2 regions of the Microbulbifer maximicatervae genome follow, and region 2 is predicted to be linked to the other one. Evidence: predicted binding sites of a transcription regulator. Region 2 holds the regulator's gene; the other holds the start of a gene.
What was found. Region 2 encodes PhoB, which activates phosphate uptake and scavenging genes when phosphate is short. Its sites were predicted from a motif close to TGTCATAAANNTGTAACA; they were not measured.
Positions count from the first base shown of each region.

Region 1: the regulator PhoB is predicted to act here: its motif matches at 3,209-3,226, upstream of ACJJIS_RS15805 (substrate-binding domain-containing protein).

Region 1 is NZ_CP174334.1:3,618,450-3,628,562, forward strand. Features, by position in the region: gene ACJJIS_RS15785 (M2 family metallopeptidase) at 1-904, opposite strand, end outside; RNA gene ffs (signal recognition particle sRNA small type) at 1,155-1,252, opposite strand; gene ACJJIS_RS15795 (6-carboxytetrahydropterin synthase) at 1,387-2,247, shown strand; gene ACJJIS_RS15800 (16S rRNA (uracil(1498)-N(3))-methyltransferase) at 2,302-3,018, shown strand; gene ACJJIS_RS15805 (substrate-binding domain-containing protein) at 3,277-4,632, shown strand; gene ald (alanine dehydrogenase) at 4,925-6,070, opposite strand; gene ACJJIS_RS15815 (Lrp/AsnC ligand binding domain-containing protein) at 6,266-6,751, shown strand; gene ACJJIS_RS15820 (Mpo1 family 2-hydroxy fatty acid dioxygenase) at 6,802-7,266, opposite strand; gene ACJJIS_RS15825 (O-acetyl-ADP-ribose deacetylase) at 7,374-7,886, opposite strand; gene putP (sodium/proline symporter PutP) at 8,039-9,505, opposite strand; gene ACJJIS_RS15835 (hypothetical protein) at 9,716-10,113, shown strand, end outside.
Region 2 is NZ_CP174334.1:5,064,718-5,074,830, reverse strand. Features, by position in the region: gene ACJJIS_RS22180 (dicarboxylate/amino acid:cation symporter) at 1-195, opposite strand, end outside; gene ACJJIS_RS22175 (chorismate--pyruvate lyase family protein) at 270-947, shown strand; gene ubiA (4-hydroxybenzoate octaprenyltransferase) at 944-1,825, shown strand; gene phoB (phosphate regulon transcriptional regulator PhoB) at 1,936-2,640, shown strand; gene phoR (phosphate regulon sensor histidine kinase PhoR) at 2,725-4,104, shown strand; gene ACJJIS_RS22155 (hypothetical protein) at 4,117-4,476, opposite strand; gene ACJJIS_RS22150 (DUF938 domain-containing protein) at 4,479-5,090, opposite strand; gene yaaA (peroxide stress protein YaaA) at 5,087-5,863, opposite strand; gene ACJJIS_RS22140 (DUF4265 domain-containing protein) at 5,943-6,422, opposite strand; gene ACJJIS_RS22135 (M48 family metalloprotease) at 6,495-7,781, shown strand; gene ACJJIS_RS22130 (putative porin) at 7,839-8,786, opposite strand; gene ACJJIS_RS22125 (putative porin) at 9,367-10,113, opposite strand, start outside.

The DNA.
Region 1 (10,113 bases), 1.4 Mb from region 2:
CATCGTCTTTGACTATGTCATAGACGTTACCCCACTCCTGGGCCCACATATTACCCAGCAAGTGCGCAGGGATTTTACCCTGAGCCGGCACTACGTCATCGCCGTAATGCTCATTCAACTTGGCGCGAACATGGCAGTGCAAAGCTTCGTACAACGGCTTCACTTTACCCCACTGGGTATCCATATCCGCAGCAAAGGCATCCGGAGCCATATCGTATTTGGAGCGCCAGAAAACACTCAGGTTGTCATAACCCAATTCTTTGGTGCCGGCATTACCAATCTCCACCTGGCGCTCATATAGAGGCTTCATGGGAGGAGAAACTTTACGCCAACCAACCCACAAATCCTTAAGCAATTCAGGATCGCGATTAGTCGCCATCACCTGCCCCATCTCGGTCAGGGTATAGCACTTTTCTTCACCAGCATCTTCGCGGCAGTATTTACCGGCACCGTACATGCCCTGCATTTTTGAGCCAATTTGCGCCAGCTCAGAAGTTAATGCCGGATCTTTCGGCGCGGGAAAAACCAAACCCTGCTTCAACATGGTCAACTGGCGACGGGTATCAGGGTCCAGGTCCAAGTCGTTAAATTTGGCGGCCTCTGAAGCCAGCTCCACGGCCAGGGTGGTGTATCGCTCTGAAGCCAAAGCTTCTACGTATTGGGAATCAATATTGATATAGGTAGAAGCAAGCCAAGCGGCATGGCTTGCCTCTTGTCCCATTTTTTCCATGCGAGCCTGGGCATCTTTTAAGAAAGCTTGCGCATCTTTGACTGTCAGCTGGGAATTATCAGCTGGGCTTTCCGCAGTCGCCTGGGCTACACCAACCGGTTTTACCGCTTGCTGCCCACTGTCACAGGCAGACAGTGCAACGGCAACCGCTATCGAGAGAGCAACTTTTTTCATTTTCTCCTCAAGAATCATTTTTAGATCTGCTTATAGTTGACGCCGTTTATAGCATAAGCCCCACACAATCAGCGACGACGAGGCCGAAGATCGAGCCAGATCGACACAAAATCCCCTTTTATATCGTCTTTGCGGGAAAAAATTTGGTGAGGAAAAGAGCAAAAACCCAGGATACGGTCGAGCAAAACACTCTCAACGGGGAATTTCAGGGGATGATTTTTGAAACAAAGAAGGGAGAGATTGGAGGCAGCCCAACCAGCAACACCCTCGGCACATGATACCACTGCTACCGTTGCTCCCTTCCGGGCCTGGCGGAGTTCACAGCTGCTCATTGCGAGGGGACCGGGAGGGCCGCCACAACGATCTTCGGTGTCAGTGCATCCGAAGAGGGCGCGATTATAGAGGCATAAACGAATAAGATCCAGCCCTATTAACAGGTTATAATGAACGACTACTATCTCACCCCCTGCAAAGAGTTACTCATGCACTTGTTTGTCGATAATTTAACCAACGTTGACTTCAGCTACCTCGACTCAAAACGAGGCATCGTAGGCGAGACCTGGCTGGCAAACGCAGCCCTTGATGGCGCCTTGGATGAACAGGGGATGGTTTGCGACTTTGGAATAGTGAAAAAGACCCTGAGGCATTGGCTGGATGATCAAGTCGACCACCGCCTCCTGGTACCTACCCGCTCACCCCAACTGACCCTGGAGCACAGTGGAGACCAGGTTAACCTGACCTGGCTACTGGAAAACGGGGCCTCTATTAAAGTGTCAGGTCCGGAACAAGCTTTTGCCTTAGTGGACGCCGAGGTAATTACTCCTGAGAGCGTCGCCGTCTGGTGTGTCCAGCAGCTGGCCAGCCACTTCCCCGATAGCGTGGAGAAGCTCAAGCTCAGCTTCCACTGTGAAGTCATTGAAGATGCTTTCTACCACTACAGCCATGGCCTGAAAAAACACCTTGGCAACTGCCAGCGTATCGCCCATGGACACCGTTCACGTATTCAGGTCATGACGGGTGGCCAACGCGATACAGAGCTGGAAAAGTACTGGGCTGAGCGCTGGGAAGATATCTACCTGGGCACTCGCGAGGATCTGGTTTCAACAACTGCCGATGATCGCGGTGAGGAAATGCATAACTTTGCTTACAGTGCACAACAGGGAAACTTCACCCTGTCCATCCCTGCCAAAGTTTGTGAAATTCTTGACTGTGATACCACGGTGGAGCAGTTGGCCCAATATATCGCCAACACCCTGGCGGCAAAAGAACCGGGGAAAGCGATTACCGTAAGAGCCTACGAAGGAATTGGCAAAGGCGCGATTGCTTCAGCTCAAACCAGCTAGCCCAGCCCCATAGCATCGACACCATTATAAATTGAAGTACCAAGGCGCCCGACTTTGAACCTGATTGTTTTACAAAAGCACGACTTTATTAGTCCCAATCGCGTCCGCCTTAGTGGACGCCAGCTGGAGCATATCACCAAGGTTCACAGAGCAGCACCGGGACAACAACTTCGTGTCGGAATGCTCGACGGGCAAATAGGTAGTGGCGAGATTGTTAAACTCGACGAGAAGTGCGTTGAGCTTGAAGTGGCATTCGCAATTGATCCGCCCCAGCCATTACCTCTCACACTTATTTTGGCCCTGCCTCGCCCCAAAATGCTCAAGAGGGTTATCCAGCACCTAACAGCACTCGGGGTCAAAAAACTGGTTTTAATTAATAGTTACCGGGTCGAAAAATCTTACTGGCAAACTCCCTGGTTGCAGGAAGACAAACTCTTTGAGCAATGTTTGCTCGGACTAGAGCAGGCTGTCGATACGCAAATGCCGGAAATTCTGTTGCGCAAACGCTTTAAACCGTTTGTCGAAGACGAACTCCCTTCCCTTTCCAGTGACTCCCGTAAACTGGTGGCTCATCCAGTAGGGGGAACGGCTTGCCCTGTGGACATAAAGCAACCGACCACTTTAGCCATTGGCCCTGAAGGCGGCTTTATCAGTTATGAAGTCGAGAAACTCCAGGAAGCAGGTTTTCAATCCGTTCACCTGGGGCCACGTATTTTACGGGTAGAAACTGCACTCCCAGTGCTAATTAGCCGGTTATTTCCCGCGTTTTAAATTATCGGGCTTTACGAGGCTCTGATGCATATCCACAGTAGCCTCTGAGTACTTACCTGACTTATTGCTTTTTAAACGTGGAGCAAGCTTTTACGAAAGCTTAACTACCCATACTTCAATTGTTCAAATAACCCCCAGTAAAGTTACCTATGTCTTGCGATGAGACATTTGCACAATTCAGCAATCAATATTTCATCAATTTGTCACAATTAAGTCATATTTTGCGCCCTCGTTTTACCACCTTACGGTCGAATTACTATGAGCGTATTCTTAAGCCGGCTAAAGCAAACCCTTACCTTCCTTCTTCTTGGGGTGTCCTTGGCTGCTGCAACTTCTACAGCCCAAACCCATTTCCCTCCCGATACAACAGGCCTGCTTTTTACTCTACACGGCTCCAATACTGTCGGTGCAAAGCTGGCGCCCAACCTGGTGAGTGATTACCTGGAATCCCGAGGTGGCAGTAATCTGGAGGTTATTCCTCTAGAGAAAGAAAATGAGGTTCGAGTACAGGGGGATCTCGGTGGCAATAAAATTTATGTCGATATTGCGGCACACGGTTCAAGCACTGGATTTAAAGGCCTTGAACGGTCCCAGGCCAATATCGCCATGGCTTCGCGACCAATAAAAGATGCTGAGCACGCAGCCCTGAGTCGCTTTGGAGATATGCGCGATCAAGGTGCAGAACATGTTATTGCTATCGATGGACTCGCCATTATTGTTCACCCTAAAAACCCCATTACTCAATTAACCCTGCAACAAATAGCAGCAATATTTTCCGGGAAAATTACCGACTGGTCTGAAGTGGGCGGGCGGAAAGGTCGTATCAAAGTTCTGGCGAGAGATAATCAGTCCGGCACCTGGGATACGTTTAAAAGCTTGGTGCTCGGGAAAAAGCACTCCCTTATTACTAATGCAAAACGCTTCGAATCGAATGATCAATTGTCAGACCGTGTTTCGGCGAATCCCAACAGTATTGGATTTGTCGGCTTGGCGTCTATTCGACGAGCCAAGGCCGTATCGGTATCTGACCAGAACACCCAACCGCAAGCTCCAGAGCATCTGACAATCGCAACCGAGGATTACCCCCTCTCCCGCCGCCTTTTTCTCTATACCGCTGCTTACGGTTTAAAACCCGTCGCCGAAGAGTTCCTGCACTTTGTGCAGAGCGAGCAGGGGCAGGAGCTGGTAAAGGCCACTGGATTTGTCGCGCAGACGCCAATCGGTGTAAAACCTGAAGCCAACCGGGATGGGCCCAGCGAATACCTGAAATTAACGGAAAATGCAGAGCGCCTGAGCATTAACTTCCGTTTCTCTGAAGGCAGCGCCTCTTTAGATAACAAGGCAAAACAGGATATACAGCGACTTGTCCGCTTTATGCAAAAGCCTGAGAACAGCCACAAGCGACTGCTATTGATCGGGTTTGGCGATGAGAAAGTCAGTGAGGGGCGTTCAATCGTTTTATCAAAACTACGCGCAGTTACCGTTCGCTCTGCTCTAAGGGATCACCAGATTAATACAGCACCGGTTCAGGGCTTTGGTGCCTATCTGCCGGTAGCCTCCAACAGCTCCAGCTCAAAGATAAAAAATCGCCGGGTAGAAATCTGGGTTATTTAACCCTAGCCCCAAACCCCTCTCCCTCGTGAGGCGACAAGGAAGTCCCTCAGCACCCTTTCTGTTTTTCCTTCTCCGCTTCCCCAGTTTTTCCTTAAACAACACATCCAGCTTTTTCTAAAGCATAAATAACGCGCATAAAAAAGCCGCGTAAATACGCGGCTATCAATTAGTGGCTATGCCACCAGGTCTCACAGAGAGGAACGCAAAGAGCGCTCCGGGGGAAACTTCCCAACAACAAGCGCGTTACCGCTTATTTACAATGCGGCCGCCCGCAGGCGGCCACCGGGGGCAATTAAGCTACAGCGTCTTCCGCTACGGCTTGTTTTTGCAGAGCCAATTTGGGATCTACAAACTCGTAACCCAGTACGTCGGCTACGGCTTGGTAGGTCACCATGCCAGCGTGAACATTCAAGCCTTCCAGCAGGTTGGAATCGTCCAACAATGCCTGCTTGGCGCCTTTGTTTGCCAGGGCTACCGCGTAAGGCAGGGTGGCATTGTTCAGGGCCATAGTAGAGGTGCGAGCTACACCGCCGGGCATATTGGCAACACAGTAGTGAACCACACCATCAACTACGTAAGTAGGCTCTTGGTGAGTAGTCGCCTTGGAAGTCTCGAAACAACCGCCCTGGTCAATAGCAACGTCAGCTACAACTGCGCCTTTCTTCATACGGCTGATAATGTCGCGAGTCAGCAGTTTGGGGGCTGCCGCGCCAGGAATCAGAACCGCACCAACAACCAGGTCAGCTTCCAGTGCGTGCTTTTCAATAGCATCGTTGGTGGAGTACTCAGTGCGAACCGCACCACCGAAAATATCGTCCAACTGACGCAGACGCGGCAGGGAACGGTCGAGGATAGTAACGTCAGCACCCATACCCAGGGCCATCTTCGCTGCGTTAGTACCAACAACACCGCCACCGATAATCAGGACTTTAGCGGGAGCTACACCGGGAACACCGCCGAGCAGTACGCCGAGACCACCCTGGGCTTTTTCCAGGTGGTGGGCACCACACTGTACAGACATACGACCGGCAACTTCAGACATAGGCGCCAGCAGGGGCAGGCCACCGAAGCGGTCGGTTACAGTTTCATAAGCGATGCAGGTAGCGCCAGATTTCACCAGCAGCTCAGTTTGTTTGGGGTCTGGAGCCAGGTGCAGATAGGTGTACAGAACCTGCCCAGGGCGCAGCATTTCGCACTCGTGGGGCTGGGGCTCTTTTACCTTGACGATCATATCGGCAGTGGCAAAAATCTCTTCCGGAGTATCGATAATCTTGGCGCCGGCTTGAACGTACATCTCGTCGGGGAAACCAATAGCGGCACCACCATCCTTCTGTACAATCACTTCGTGGCCGTGGCCAACCAGTTCGCGAACACTCGACGGCGTCAGGCCAATACGATACTCGTGGTTCTTAATCTCTTTAGGGACGCCAATCAACATTTTCCTTCTCCTCGCTCTGTGCGCTCGGTACTGCCTTAATCAAATAGGAGTACCTAATTTCTATGTTTTCCCCAGTATAAGAACAGATAAGAAGTGGATATTTAGTAGATTTTTGATAAAACTAGTGGAATCCACTACACAACCAGTCGGCAAGTCTACTTTTTGACCATGTCGACCAATTCGGAGTCAGCAGTTATGCGCAAACGTGCGGGAGAGCTAAGCACTATCGACCGGAACATATTGCGTGTTCTACAAAAGAATGGACGAACCAGCTATGCAGAGCTGGCCCGGCAGGTAGGTCTGACCGCGACCCCCTGCGTCGAACGGGTCAAACGCCTAGAAAGTGACAACGTCATTCAGGGCTACACCGCCCTGATCAACCCGGAGTACCTCGATGCTGCCCTGGTCGTTTTTGTGCAGATCAGACTGAATCGATCCGCACAGGATGCCTTTGAGGAATTTCGCAACGCCGTGGCCGCCCTGCCTGAAGTGCAGGAGTGTTACCTGGTATCCGGGAATTTCGATTACTTGATCAAAGCCCGGGTGGCGGATATGAGTGCCTACCGCAAGTTCTACGGCGAAACGCTTTTGACACTGCCGGAAGTGCAGGAGTGCACCAGCTATGTGGTGATGGAAGAAGTTAAAGAGACACTGGAAGTACCGGTCCACTACAACCGGTAGCGGGATTGATCGATGAGTGGCCGCAGCCACTCATCTGCATAAACCGGCAATCAGTATTGAATGCCCAGTTTCCGGTAAATAAAACCAATCACCCAGGCGGGGCCGATCAACAGGAATTGTAAGTCCTTAAAGAAAGAGGGTTTCTTGCCTTCGATATGGTGGCCAATAAATTGGAACACCCACATGATCACAAATAGGGCCAGTGCCGTCTGCCAGATAGGCACCCCCAGCCGCTCCAATACCGACCAAGCCCACAAACACAGAACAGTTAATCCCGTCATTCCCAGGGCAATGGGAAACGACATCGCGAAATAAAACAGAAGAATCGGGATTGTCACCACGACAGCCCAGTTCAGCCAGGGAATTGTCGCCATAAAGTCCGGCTGCGGAACTGCCCACAAAAGTCCGGCCACAGTTGCATAAATTACGGGAACAGCAATCCAATGAATGGATTTGTTGATCGGATTCTGATGACTCTCACCATACTCGGAAAACCACTGCTGGGCACTGCGCATGACAATCTCCTCATTCTTATATTGTTATTGTCAGAGCAATAATAATCCCCAACCCATGGATATCAATCAATGGCCGAAAATACCACGAGGCCTACAAAGCGTGGCTTTTAGCGCCTAACGTAGGCATCCAACTGGGATAGATAGAGATCCGCCATCGATTTTTCGAAACAACAGAATACAACCTGCTGCGGTGCCCCCTCCTTCTCCTGGAATTGCTGTACCTGCTCTACAGCCACCTCTACGGCCAGCTCCGGGGGATAATCGTAGATACCGCAACTGATCGCAGGAAAAGCGATTGAGCGCATGTTTTCGCGCCGAGCCAATGCCAGGCAGTGTCGATAACAGCTGGAGAGCAGCTCGGGCTCACCCAAACTGCCGCCGCGCCAAACCGGCCCAACTGTGTGGTAGATACGTTTTACGGGAATGGAATAAGCGCCAGTGGCGCGCACTTCACCAACAGGACAACCGCCCAGACTGCGGCAGGCCTCCAGTAGATTGGGCCCCGCTGCGCGGTGTATGGCCCCATCGACACCACCGCCTCCCAAGAGACGGCTGTTGGCAGCATTGACGATTACATCGACGTGCAATCGAGTGATATCACCGAGATGAACTTTGATCACTCAGCATCTCCAACCGCTATTTGAATAATTGCTGCGGATGGAAATCCATTTCACTTCACAACAGTCGCACCTTTGCCAGAGATGCGTCCCTAGCGCGGCTGGTCTGTCTCGGCCCGAGCGAGTCGCTCGGGCTCAAGTCCTGCCCTGCCCCCTCAACCAAGCAACTTGCGGTGCTGTGAGGCAACGGCTTCCGGGCACTTCGTCAGCGCGCTCACTAACACGATAGCAGCTGAAGAGAAAACAAAACCCGGCAACAGCTCATAAACATCAAAAATGCCACCGGAGAGTTGCTCCCACACCACAACGGTGAGGCCGCCAACGATAACACCGGCAATAGCACCACTACCGGTCATACGGGACCAGTAGAGACTGATCAACAACGCCGGGCCAAAAGCAGCGCCCAGACCAGCCCAGGCGTAACTCACCACATCCAGAACCTTGGAATTCGGGTCCATCGCAATCCACACAGCGACCAGTGATAAAGCAACCACAGCCCAGCGCCCCACTTTCACCATGGCTTCCGGGGTGGTCTCACGCCCAAACCAAACGTGGTAAATATCCTCCGCCAGTGCAGCCGAGGACACCAACAGCTGGGAATCTGCCGTACTCATAATGGCAGATAGAATCGCCGCCAAAAGAACACCGGCAACTAGCGGGTGGAACAGCACCTGCACCATTTCCATAAACACAGTCTCGCCATCCGGCAGGCTCTGCTGGATTTCCAGGTGGGCAAACAGGCCTACCGCCATTGCACCCAAGAAACCGGCCAGGGACCAAACCGCCGCTACTGTCGCCGCAACCGGAATATCGTTAGGGCTGCGCACCGCCATAAATCGCGCCAAGATATGCGGCTGGCCGAAGTAGCCCAATCCCCAGGCAAGAGAGCTGAGTATCGCCACCAGGCTTAATGTTTGCCCGGTGTTATCAGTCATCCAGTGGGTCAGCTGTGGCATCTCCGTTTGCAGGCGAGTCCAGCTGGCGGAAAAACCGCCCTGGTCAGAAATAACAACGAGAGGCACCGCAATCAGCGCCGCACTCATCAGCAGCCCCTGGAACACATCGGTCCAGGACACCGCCAAAAACCCGCCAAACAGGGTGTAAGAAATAACGGCAACCGCACCGATAATCACCGCCCAGCGATAATCCCAGCCAAACACCGTTTCAAACAATTTGCCGCCGGCAATCAGGCCCGAAGCTACATAGAAAAGGAAAAATAACAGAATGAATATCGCGCAGACGGTGCGCAGATAGGGGTGCCCCATCTTAAACCGACGATCCAGATAAGCTGGCACTGTCAGGGAGTCGTCCAGCTCATAGGTGTAGATGCGCAGGCGCCGGCCCATTGTCACCCAGCTCAGAACGATGCCGGAGAAAAGGCCAATTGCGATCCAACCGGCAGAGAGCCCCGCTGCGTAGGCCGCACCAGGCAAACCCAGAAGCAGCCAGCCACTCATATCCGAGGCTCCGGCAGACAGGGCCGCCACAGCCGGCGGCAGGGAACGGCCACCGAGGAAATAGTCGCTGGCATTTTTCGTACGCATGTAGGCGTAAATACCGATAACAACAATCAACGCCAAATAGGCGACAAAAGTAAGGGCGATCAGCCACTCGGCGGCCATAAGGGATTCCTTCTGATCAAAGTGGGGTGGTACTTGGCGCGGGAATAGTCTGCGTTTTCCTGCTCAATTTTTCAGCGCATTGAGCTATGGAAGGAGCACCACATAAAAATTGTTATGTTTATTGCGCGTAAATCTACCCATAAGGTGGCGCCGACTCAATCAGCAAACTACATATATGTTGGATACAACTACAGAAAAAAAGACAACACTATGGGCATTTGTCTGGACGAGCTCCGACTCCAGGTTATCCGTCCAACCCTCAAGCACTTGAGAGCCTGGAGCCAGGGCATGGAGAATCTCCTTCTGGGAACCGCTGCCCAGGAGTCGCAATTGGGCTTCCACCTCAAACAGGGACGGCGCCACGGGCTGGGTATTTACCAAATCCAGCCCCACACCCACCGGGAAATCTGGGATCAATACCTGATCGATCACCCAAGCCTCGCCTCAAAAGTGCGGGGGCTGGCGAGCCAGCGGGATTTTCTCGATCACCCCCACAGCGAACTGACCACCAACCTGCGCTATGCCACAGCCATTGCCTGGCTGATTTACCGGTCGGCCGAAGTCCACAAGATCCAGGAGGAGGAAACCTCAGACGTGGCCAATATGGC
Region 2 (10,113 bases):
CAAAGGTACCACCATCAACTTTAGTGACGCGATAAAGATACGGCCGATAACATCGAACAGGCCTTCGGTCAGGTAAAGATTAATAGCACTGTTCACGCCAGCACCGAGCAGCTGGGTCTCATTCAAGGAGTTGATTAACCCCCCAACGGTAATGCCCGCAAACATTCCCACTAAAATTTTGGTCGTAAGCCCCATAACAAGCTTCTCTTTATGAATCGTTGTTTTCATTGCAGTGAGCACTATATCCATTGCCGTGCTGGGGAGCAAAAATGCAACAGGGAGAGACCTGTTGCCACCGACCGGGATACAATGGGGCCTTTATCCAGACTGCGGAGTTATCGTTGCACCAATCACCATTTGTGCCCTCTGGCGATTGGCAGAGTTTGCCTCTTGAAACCCAGCAGCAACCACCCAAAAATCTGGTGCCCTGGCTGACCTATTCCGGATCACTCACCGCCGCTCTCAAGCAGCAAAGTGACGGAGACTTTTATGTTCGCGTGCTGTATCAGGGGTGGCAGACACCCCGCCCTGAAGAATGCCTTGTACTGGGGTTACACAATGGCAACCGGGCCCTGATTCGGGAAGTACTGCTCTACGGCTGCGGACAACCCTGGGTGTACGCCCGCAGCGTTTTACCCGAGCGCAGCCTGCAGGGAAAATCTCGCAATCTGCGCAGCCTGGATACTCGCCCGCTGGGGGAGCTGCTGTTTAGTGAACCGGGTATTCGCAGAGGCGAGATCGCCCTAAATTTACTGCAGCAATCCCCTGGCTGCGCCGATCGTGAACTTGGGGATAGAGATTCTGAAGTCTGGGGTCGCCGCTCGGTATTCTGGCTGCGGGATAAGCCCTTACTGGTGTCGGAGGCTTTTCTTCCCAACTTCACACCGACAGGTGACCCCATAGCGCAAGAAACTGCCAAAACTATCGCAACTGAGGATTCACTGTGATCAGCCAACAGATCTCACAACACTGGCCCACAGCGCTGCCCTACTGGCAATTGGCGAGGATGGACAAGCCCATAGGTTCACTGCTGTTACTCTGGCCCACTTGGTGCGCACTATGGCTAGCCGCTGAGGGATGGCCGGGCTTTCACTTGTTTATCGTATTTACACTTGGGGTGATCCTGATGCGAGCGGCTGGCTGTGCAGTCAATGACTTCGCCGATCGCAAAATTGACGCCCATGTAAAACGCACCGCAGAGCGCCCCCTGGCCACCGGCGCACTGACGCCAAAGTCTGCATTGGCGCTTTTCGCCGGGCTCAGCGCTGCCGCCTTCCTACTGGTACTCACCACCAACACACTCACGATTCTCCTCTCGTTTTTAGCTCTGGCCCTGGCATTCGGTTATCCCTTTGCAAAGCGCCACACACACCTACCCCAGATGGTCCTGGGCGCCGCCTTTAGTATGGGAATCCCCATGTCTTTCGCAGCGGTTACAGGAGAAGTACCAGCAGAGGCCTGGTTGCTCTATACCGCCAACCTGGTTTGGACCCTGTGCTATGACACTTTCTATGCGATGGTGGACCGCGATGACGATCTTCAGATCGGCGTTAAATCCACCGCCATTTTGTTTGGGGAAATGGACAAGGTCATCACCGGAACCTTACAACTTTTAGTTCTAATAGCCCTGCTGCTTATTGGATCAAGGTTCTCACTCGGTATTTTTTACTACTTGGCGCTATTGCCGGTTTGCAGTTTATTCGTTTATCAGCAGTGGCTGATTCGGGACAGAGGGCGAGAGGGCTGTTTTCAGGCTTTTATCAACAATAATTGGGTAGGGTTTGCCATTTTCGCCGGCATATCGCTGCATTTTCTGCTGAATTGAAAGATGAGTGGGCCCCAGAAGTGGAGCGTCATATATTTGTCATATAAATCCCGTTTAATCCTCGGCCATAACTGGGGAAACCCTGACAACAGAGCGGGTATGGCAGGCAAATGCACAGTAAAACGATCCTGATTGTCGATGACGAATCCGCAGTGCGCGATATGCTGCGGGTCGCACTGGAAATGGCAGATTACCGCTGCCTTGAGGCGGAAAACGCCCAGGAAGCTCACGCCCTGATTATCGACGAGAAGCCAGACTTAGTGCTGCTCGACTGGATGCTGCCGGATGTTTCCGGGGTAGAGCTGGCAAGGCGCCTCAAGCGCGATGAACTCACCACCTCGTTGCCAATCATCATGCTCACGGCAAAAGGTGAAGAAGACAATAAAATCAAAGGGTTAGAGACCGGGGCCGACGATTACATCACCAAGCCTTTCTCCCCCCGGGAGCTGGTTGCACGCTTAAAGGCCGTACTGCGCCGCGCGGGCCCGGCAACCCCGGAAGAACCGCTCAGTGCCGGCGCACTGATATTGGACCCACTGAGTCACCGGGTCACTATCAAAGGGCAGCCGGTAGATATGGGGCCAACAGAATTTCGCCTGCTTACCTTCTTCCTCTCCCACCAGGAGCGCGCCTATACACGCACCCAACTCCTCGATCATGTATGGGGTGGGAATGTCTATGTAGAGGAGCGCACCGTGGATGTCCATATTCGCCGTCTGCGCAAAGCCCTGGCCATTGATGGCCACGACCGCTATATCCAGACAGTTCGCGGCACCGGGTATCGGTTTTCTGTGCAAACCGCAGAAAAAGTGTGACAATCCTCTCTGGATCGGTACCGATCCCTGCAGAATCAAACCTCCGCACTTAACGGGTGCGGGCCTGGTTCCATGAGGTATTGAATGTGGGCGGAAGAGGCTGTGCCACTGCCGCCATCTATCAGGCAACACGGCAACTCTATGTTGGATCGCAGTATTGGCGAGTTCTCGCGTTTCGTAATTATCGCCCTGGGGTGCACCATTCTCGGTGTCACCTCCGGCAGCTGGTCTCTCGCCCTGATTGCGGGATTGGCCAGCTACCTAATCTCAGTGCTGTGGCAACAGCAACGTTTCAACCGCTGGCTGGCAAACGGCAGACGCGGCCCAGCCCCAACCGCCTTTGGAATTTGGGGCGAAATCTACGACGACTTTTACCGTATGCAGCGGCGCCACCGCCGCGAGAAGCAGAAGCTGCATGTGATGTTGCGCCGGGTACAGGACAGTACCAGCGCACTGCGCGAGGGCATTGTAGCCCTGGAAGACGGCGATAACCTGGCCTGGTGGAACCCTGCTGCCGGTGAACTGCTCGGGTTACAGGCCAGTGACTCCGGCCAGTCATTAGTCAACTTTGTCCGCGACCCTGGCTTTGTCAGCTATATGCACAGTGACAACAACGGGGAACCCCTCACTCTGCCCGCACCTGGCAATGAAGCCCGCATGTTACAGCTGGAAGTCACCCGCTACGGTAAAGATGAGGCATTGGTCATTGTTCGCGACATCACCCGTTTACACAATCTCGAGCAGATGCGTCGGGATTTTGTCGCCAATGTTTCCCATGAGCTGCGCACCCCCCTCACGGTAATTGCCGGCTACCTGGAAACACTGCAAAGCAGTGATATGGCACCACCTCCCTGGAGGAAACCCCTGGCTCAAATGGAGGAGCAGACTGGCCGCATGAGTACGCTGGTCAATGACCTGCTGCTATTGGCTCGCTTGGAGACCTCTGAGCGCAAAAGCGGGGATATGGCTGTGGCAGTGCCAGAACTGATTGAGAGGGTGGCCCAGGAAGCGCGCAGCTTCAGTGGCGATCGGCATCATCATATCGAAGTTGATTGCAAAGGGGATTGCTACCTCAATGGAGACCCCGGCGAATTACACAGTGCTTTTGCCAACTTAGTATTAAATGCAGTGAAATACACCCCCGAAGAGGGCGGAATTCAATTGCGCTGGTGGCAGGATGACAAAGGCGGGCACTTTTCCGTAGAGGACAATGGTATCGGTATTGATTCGATCCATATTCCCCGCCTGACTGAGCGCTTCTATCGAGTTGATCCAGGCCGCTCACGGGACAGTGGCGGCACAGGTCTCGGGTTGGCGATCGTTAAGCATGTGTTGCTGCGACACAATGGAGAAATGAGTGTAGAAAGTACGCCCGGGCAGGGCAGTCTCTTCACCCTTCACTTTCCACCAGCAAAGCTGGCTCAAAAGCCAGCACCCAGATTGAGTTCTGAAGCCGCTAATTAAAGCGGCTTTCAATTACTCCAGTTCCTGCAGTTCTACTTCTTTACCGTCTTTGACATAGCTGGCCGTGCCCTCTTTACCCAGAGCGTTTGCTTCCCGGCGCAAAACCAAATGGTGCAACTGCAAATCCCCATCGCGCAGCAGTAGGTGCTCATTGCCCTCATCATCGGTAGGCAGGGCCTTAGCACCAATGAGGGCATCTCGCAGAGCGCGCAGCTTGGGCACATCGCGATAGCGATTCAAGTCATTCGACAAACGGGCTTTCATGCGCTCACTCTCATGCAGTGCCGCCGCTGTCTCTCGGTATTTGGCAAAAAAGAATACCGCTCCAATGGCAAAAGCCACAATTACCACTATTTCAAACCACTCAGGCATAGTTACTCCTTATTATCATTTTTGCGCCAAACCATTAATTGATTATTGGCTGGCAGGTAATTTAGTTCTGCGCGACTGAGCCCCGCACTCTCCGCCACCTGATCGAGCCATTCGAGATCGCGAATCCCCCGCTTGGGATCACGCTCCTTCAACTCGAGATCAAAGTCAGCATTAGAGGGACCGATAAACTCGCCTGCAATCTTCACGGGGCCATAGACAAGCAGCAAGCCTCCGGGCTCCAGAATATCGGCACTGTGCAGAAAGAACTTCTGCACCAGTTCAGCGGACATAATATGCAAGGTGTTTGCGGTGAAAATAGCATCAGCCGAAATCTCAGGCCAAGAATCGCCAACATCGAGCGCCAGCGGTTGCGGCAGGTTGCTACTGGGTATCTCCGCCAGCCAGGACTTTACTGCCTCCAGCTGTTGCGATCGCTCTGAAGTTTGCCATTCAAGATGCGGTAAATGCGGAGCAAAATATACTGCGTGTTGACCAGTACCACTGCCAACCTCAAGCACTTTACGACTTGAAGCCAGCAGGCGAGTCAGTTGCTGGAGAATCGGCTCGCGATTGCGCCCGCAGGAGGGCGCATTGGGCAATTCAGTGCTGCTCACTGCGGCTCATCCCGGGTAAATACCCAATCCCACTCAGTGGACAAACCTAGGTTAAAACCATAACCAGCCACATCAAAACCTTTCAGCTCTTCCGCCTTCTTTACCCTCTGATCAATCGCCCAGCGACTCATCATGCCTCTGGCTTTCTTAGCGAAGAAGCTGATCATCTTATACTGACCATTTTTCAGGTCCTTAAAATGCGGGGTGATCACCTGAGCATCAAGCTGCTTGGTTTTGACTGATTTGAAATATTCATTGGAAGCCAGGTTTACCAACTCGCGACTCTTCACACCCTGCAACTGCGCATTCAATGCTTCGGTAATCTTATCTCCCCAAAATTCATAGAGATTCTTACCCTTGGCATTTTCAAATTTAGTGCCCATCTCGAGGCGATAGGGTTGCATCAAGTCCAACGGGCGCAGCAAACCATAAAGGCCAGAGAGCATACGCAAGTGCTTTTGCGCATAGGCAAAGTCCCGCTTACCCATAGTCTCCGCCTCCAATCCAGTATAAACATCACCTTTAAAGGCGAGCAGGGCGGGGCGGGCGTTGTTATCGGTAAACGGGCGCTTCCAAGTGTGGAAGCGATCGTAATTCAAGACTCCCAACTTGTCTGAAATCTTCATCAGGCTGGAAACCTGCTGCGGGCTCAGTTCGCGCAACTCTTTGATCAGGGCTGCTGACTCTTTCAAAAAGTCCGGCTGGGTGGTTTCCAGTGAGGGAATATCACTTTCATAGTCCAGGGTTTTCGCCGGTGAAATAACTATTAACATCGGGTGCCTTCTCAATTCGCTATCGCCTCAACCACACACTACCAAGCTATTGTGGGTGGCCCAAATATATCGCGGATGTTTACTCCGGCTTTAGGACGTCCTGCCACCAGTTGAGCGGGGTCTGCCCATCTTTGGGGTCATAAACATTGCCGTAATACCAAACGCTATTAGCCCCATCGCAGGCACTGTTGAGGATCTCCTCAATCTTATCGAATCCACAGCTGACATGAATGCTGTAGACCAATACGCGCGGTGCCTCGAGATCCAACTCACCCCCGAGTTTTTCCAGCTGTGGGGTTAACTTATCAGACAGTTCCGTGCTATCACCGCGACAAAAAATACGCACCGCCAAATTGCCCGAGCGCTTTACCAACTCAAATTGCTGGGTGTCTTTATCGACCTTAATGTAATCCCCACTGGCGATTCCTTTTATAAAGACAGGGGATCGCACCAGCTGGCAGCTATCATCCTCGCTCACACGAACCTGTAGCCGTTCCACCACGGGCTCACCTTCGGGGTTGTTGCCCGCAAATAACTCAATGACTTGAAGTGCCGTCATAAACCTCAGTTCCCGTACTGTGTACAATGAGTAACCATTCTAATGACTCAACATTATACAGGGAGGGAGGTAATGATCTCGCGTACCCAGGCGCTTACGGCATGTGTCGCATTTCTGACAACATCCATTCTCGGCGGGTGTGTTGTCAACCCAGTCACCGGTGAGAAACAGGTTTCGCTGATATCTCCGCAGCAGGAGGTTCAACTGGGGCAACAGCACTACGCTGCCAACCAACAACAGCAGGGCGGCCAATACACCATTGATCCGGCCCTGCAAAACTACGTCAGCCAGGTTGGCCAAAAGCTGGCGCGGGTCTCAGACCGTCCCCAGCTACCTTACGAGTTTGTAGTTCTGAACAACTCGGTTCCCAACGCCTGGGCCCTGCCCGGCGGCAAAATCGCTATCAATCGAGGCCTGCTGGTGTTACTCGATGACGAAGCTGAGCTCGCTGCCGTACTGAGCCATGAGATAGTTCACGCTGCTGCACGACATTCCGCAACTGCAATGTCCCAACAACAATTACTGGGCGCAGGCCTGGCAATCGTGGGAGCTGCCACCCAGGACTCTGGCTACTCTGACTTGATTGCCACCGGGACTCAACTGGGGGGCTCCGCCTATATTGCCCGCTACAGTCGCGGCAATGAGTTAGAGTCAGATCAATACGGTATGAAATATATGGCCGCTGCGGGGTATGATCCCCAGGGGGCCGTACGCCTGCAAAGCAAATTTGTTGAACTGTCGGAGGGGCGGCAAGCTGGTGGACTGGAAGCGCTCTTTGCCAGCCATCCCCCTTCACAGTCTCGTGTCAGCGCTAATATCAAGCACAGTCAATCTCTACCCCAAGGGGGAATCACCAACCGGGCCTCTTACCAAAAAGCCATAGCGCAATTAAAGCGCGATGCCGATGCTTACAAGAATTACGACAATGCGGTTGCCGCAGCCAATAATAAAAAGTTTGACTCTGCACTAACGCTGGTAAGAAAAGCTCAAAAACAGCAACCCAAAGAAGCTGCCTTTTTTGCGCTAGAAGGCGATTTACTCAGCCAAAAGAAACAATATAAAAATGCCCGAAAGGCATACGACAGTGCCATTCAAAAGAATCCGGCGCTATTTTCGTATTGGCTAAAACGGGGAGTCACTAATATCCAATTAAAAAATTACAGCTCTGCAGAGGGCGACCTAACCAGATCACTACGCTATCTTGATACAGCTTACGCTCACTACTACCTCGGCCAGACCTATGAGAGACAGGGAAATAAGCAAAGTGCTTACAAGCACTATCAGGAAGCTGCTGGGGCTGGAGGAGAAATTGGCACCATGGCACAAAACCGAATAAAAGCCATCACCAACAAAGGGTAAATAAATTCGATTTATAAATAAAAAGGGCCGTCTCAGACAGCCCTTTTTTAATTTTGCTTATAACTGAAAAATTACGCTAAGTTCGAACTTTTCTACATCAAGTTCAATAAAGGGAGTCAAAAAGCTAAGCACGGTATCATTTTCAAGATCCGGCATTACATCAAGCGTTGAGGTATATCCAGCACGATAGGTATCACTACCAAAGCTGCGAATATTAATATTATCATCTGCCTCCATAGTGCTATAAGCAGCCTCTAAGGCAATATTCCGACTAAAGAAGTGAGTGAAAGCCAGCTTCATATCGTCTTTCTCGTCCAGTTTCATACCAAACGAGGTGCTTTGTGAGAAGAAATAATCTGCACCGATCTGCCAATAATCGTCATCACCTTCATAGTCGGCATAGGAAAGTTCAGTGGTCAAATACCTCCCACCTCCCAGACTTGTGAAATATTTAGAGGAAAAGACAGCCACATCGAATCCATCGTCACTGACAAAATCAAAACCAATATAATCAGTACCGCTCAACGGGTGATTGTATCGAAACTCAACATAAGTCTCTTCATCAGACTCAAAATCAGTATGGGAAAGTTCTAATAAAAAGTTCGGGGTGAATAAATAGCCAAGAGCAACCGTGTTAATATTGCGATCATTAACTTCGGTCAAATCAACACCGAAAATCAAACCATTTTGAGAAAAATACTCTCCGGTCACGGCGTAATTATCGGCATTATTATTATCTACCTCATTGTGGAAAAAGGCAGCCGACACATTGCTTACTTTGTTAATATATTCAAACTCTTTTAGAGGGCCTAGAGTTTCTTTTCCAGAAAAGTAATAAGTAGTTTCAGCCAAAAACTGATTACCATCTAAATCGAACTCACCACCCAAAACATCTAGATCATAATCCAAGCTAGAATAGCCAGCTGTAGTAATTGAATTATATTTCTCAGCGTCAGCTGTTACAGAGAGAAGTAACAGGGGAAGAATAGCGAGACTGAATCTCATTTCCAAAACCTTTCGTTAACATAATGACCTAAATTGGGGTGCGAATTCTAGCAAGAATTTTTTACTGCGCAACAAATACTATTTGTATGAGATAAAAGCAGAATCCACATATAAATGAACTATTCGGTAAATATGCTATTATCACCAAACCTTGATAATTCAATTCACACAACAGGTTCTTTATGCTTCCACTGCTCATATAGTTCTACTGAACTGACAAGCAACCTTTCGCCTGGAGATACCTATCGATGAAAGTTATTCACCCACAGGTTTTTACGAAACATTCGAAGCGACAAGCTTTCATTTAGTAAGCCCGCATAAGAATTAAGCTAAATTTCGGAAGGATTATCTCTCGATAGCGAGAGATCTAAAGAGATTTCAGATTTATTTAGAGTTCGTTAATAAAAAGGAAAATCAGTAAAGTACTCCAACCATTACATAAAAACAGCTGGATACAGAAGAAATCTGGCACCAATGTGCCAAGCAGGATTGAAGCAGTACAGCTAAGTTGCTTTGAGCTTACCCAAGCTATACATACAAAATAAAGGGCTATCAATGATAGCCCTTTATTTAATCTAGCTTACAATTGAACAGTTAAGCCCAACTGATAGATATCAAGGTCACCCTTAACATCATTGTTAGAAAGATAAGCTGCTTCAACAGCAATATTGCGGTTAAAGAAGTGAGTCATACCCAGCTTATAATCTTCTTGTTCGTTATAGTCAAACTCAACAGAAGTGTACTGATTGAAGAAAAACTCAGTACTCAGCGTCCAGAAATCATCATATTCCTTGATGCTATTGTAAGCCAACTCTGCAGTCAGGTACTGCTCTCCACTCAGGTGAACGAAATACTTAGAGGACAAGACGCGATTGTCAGACTCCTCATCCACATAAATATTAAAACCAACATAATCAGTTGAGTTCAACTGGTGGTTATAGCGAGCTTCCACCGAAAATTCATTATCACTATCGTTATCAACATGGTTCAACTTAACCAGAAAATCTGGAGAAAAGAGATATCCGATAGACTGATAATCTAAATTAGACTCCCAAAGGTCATATATACCGGCACCGATAACGACCCCATTGGATGCAAAATATTCACCACTTACCGCGAAAATATCAGAGTCATAACTACCACTGTTAGAGTGCGAGAAGCCAGCAGAAACATTACTCACCTTGTTGATATATTCGAACTCTTTCAAGGGGCCAAGAGTTTCTTTACCACCAAAATAGTAAGTAGTTCCAAGACCAAAATCATCTGCATCAGAGCTAAAATTAAAACCATCCCCCTTATAACCATACTCGGTATTAGAGTATGTAGC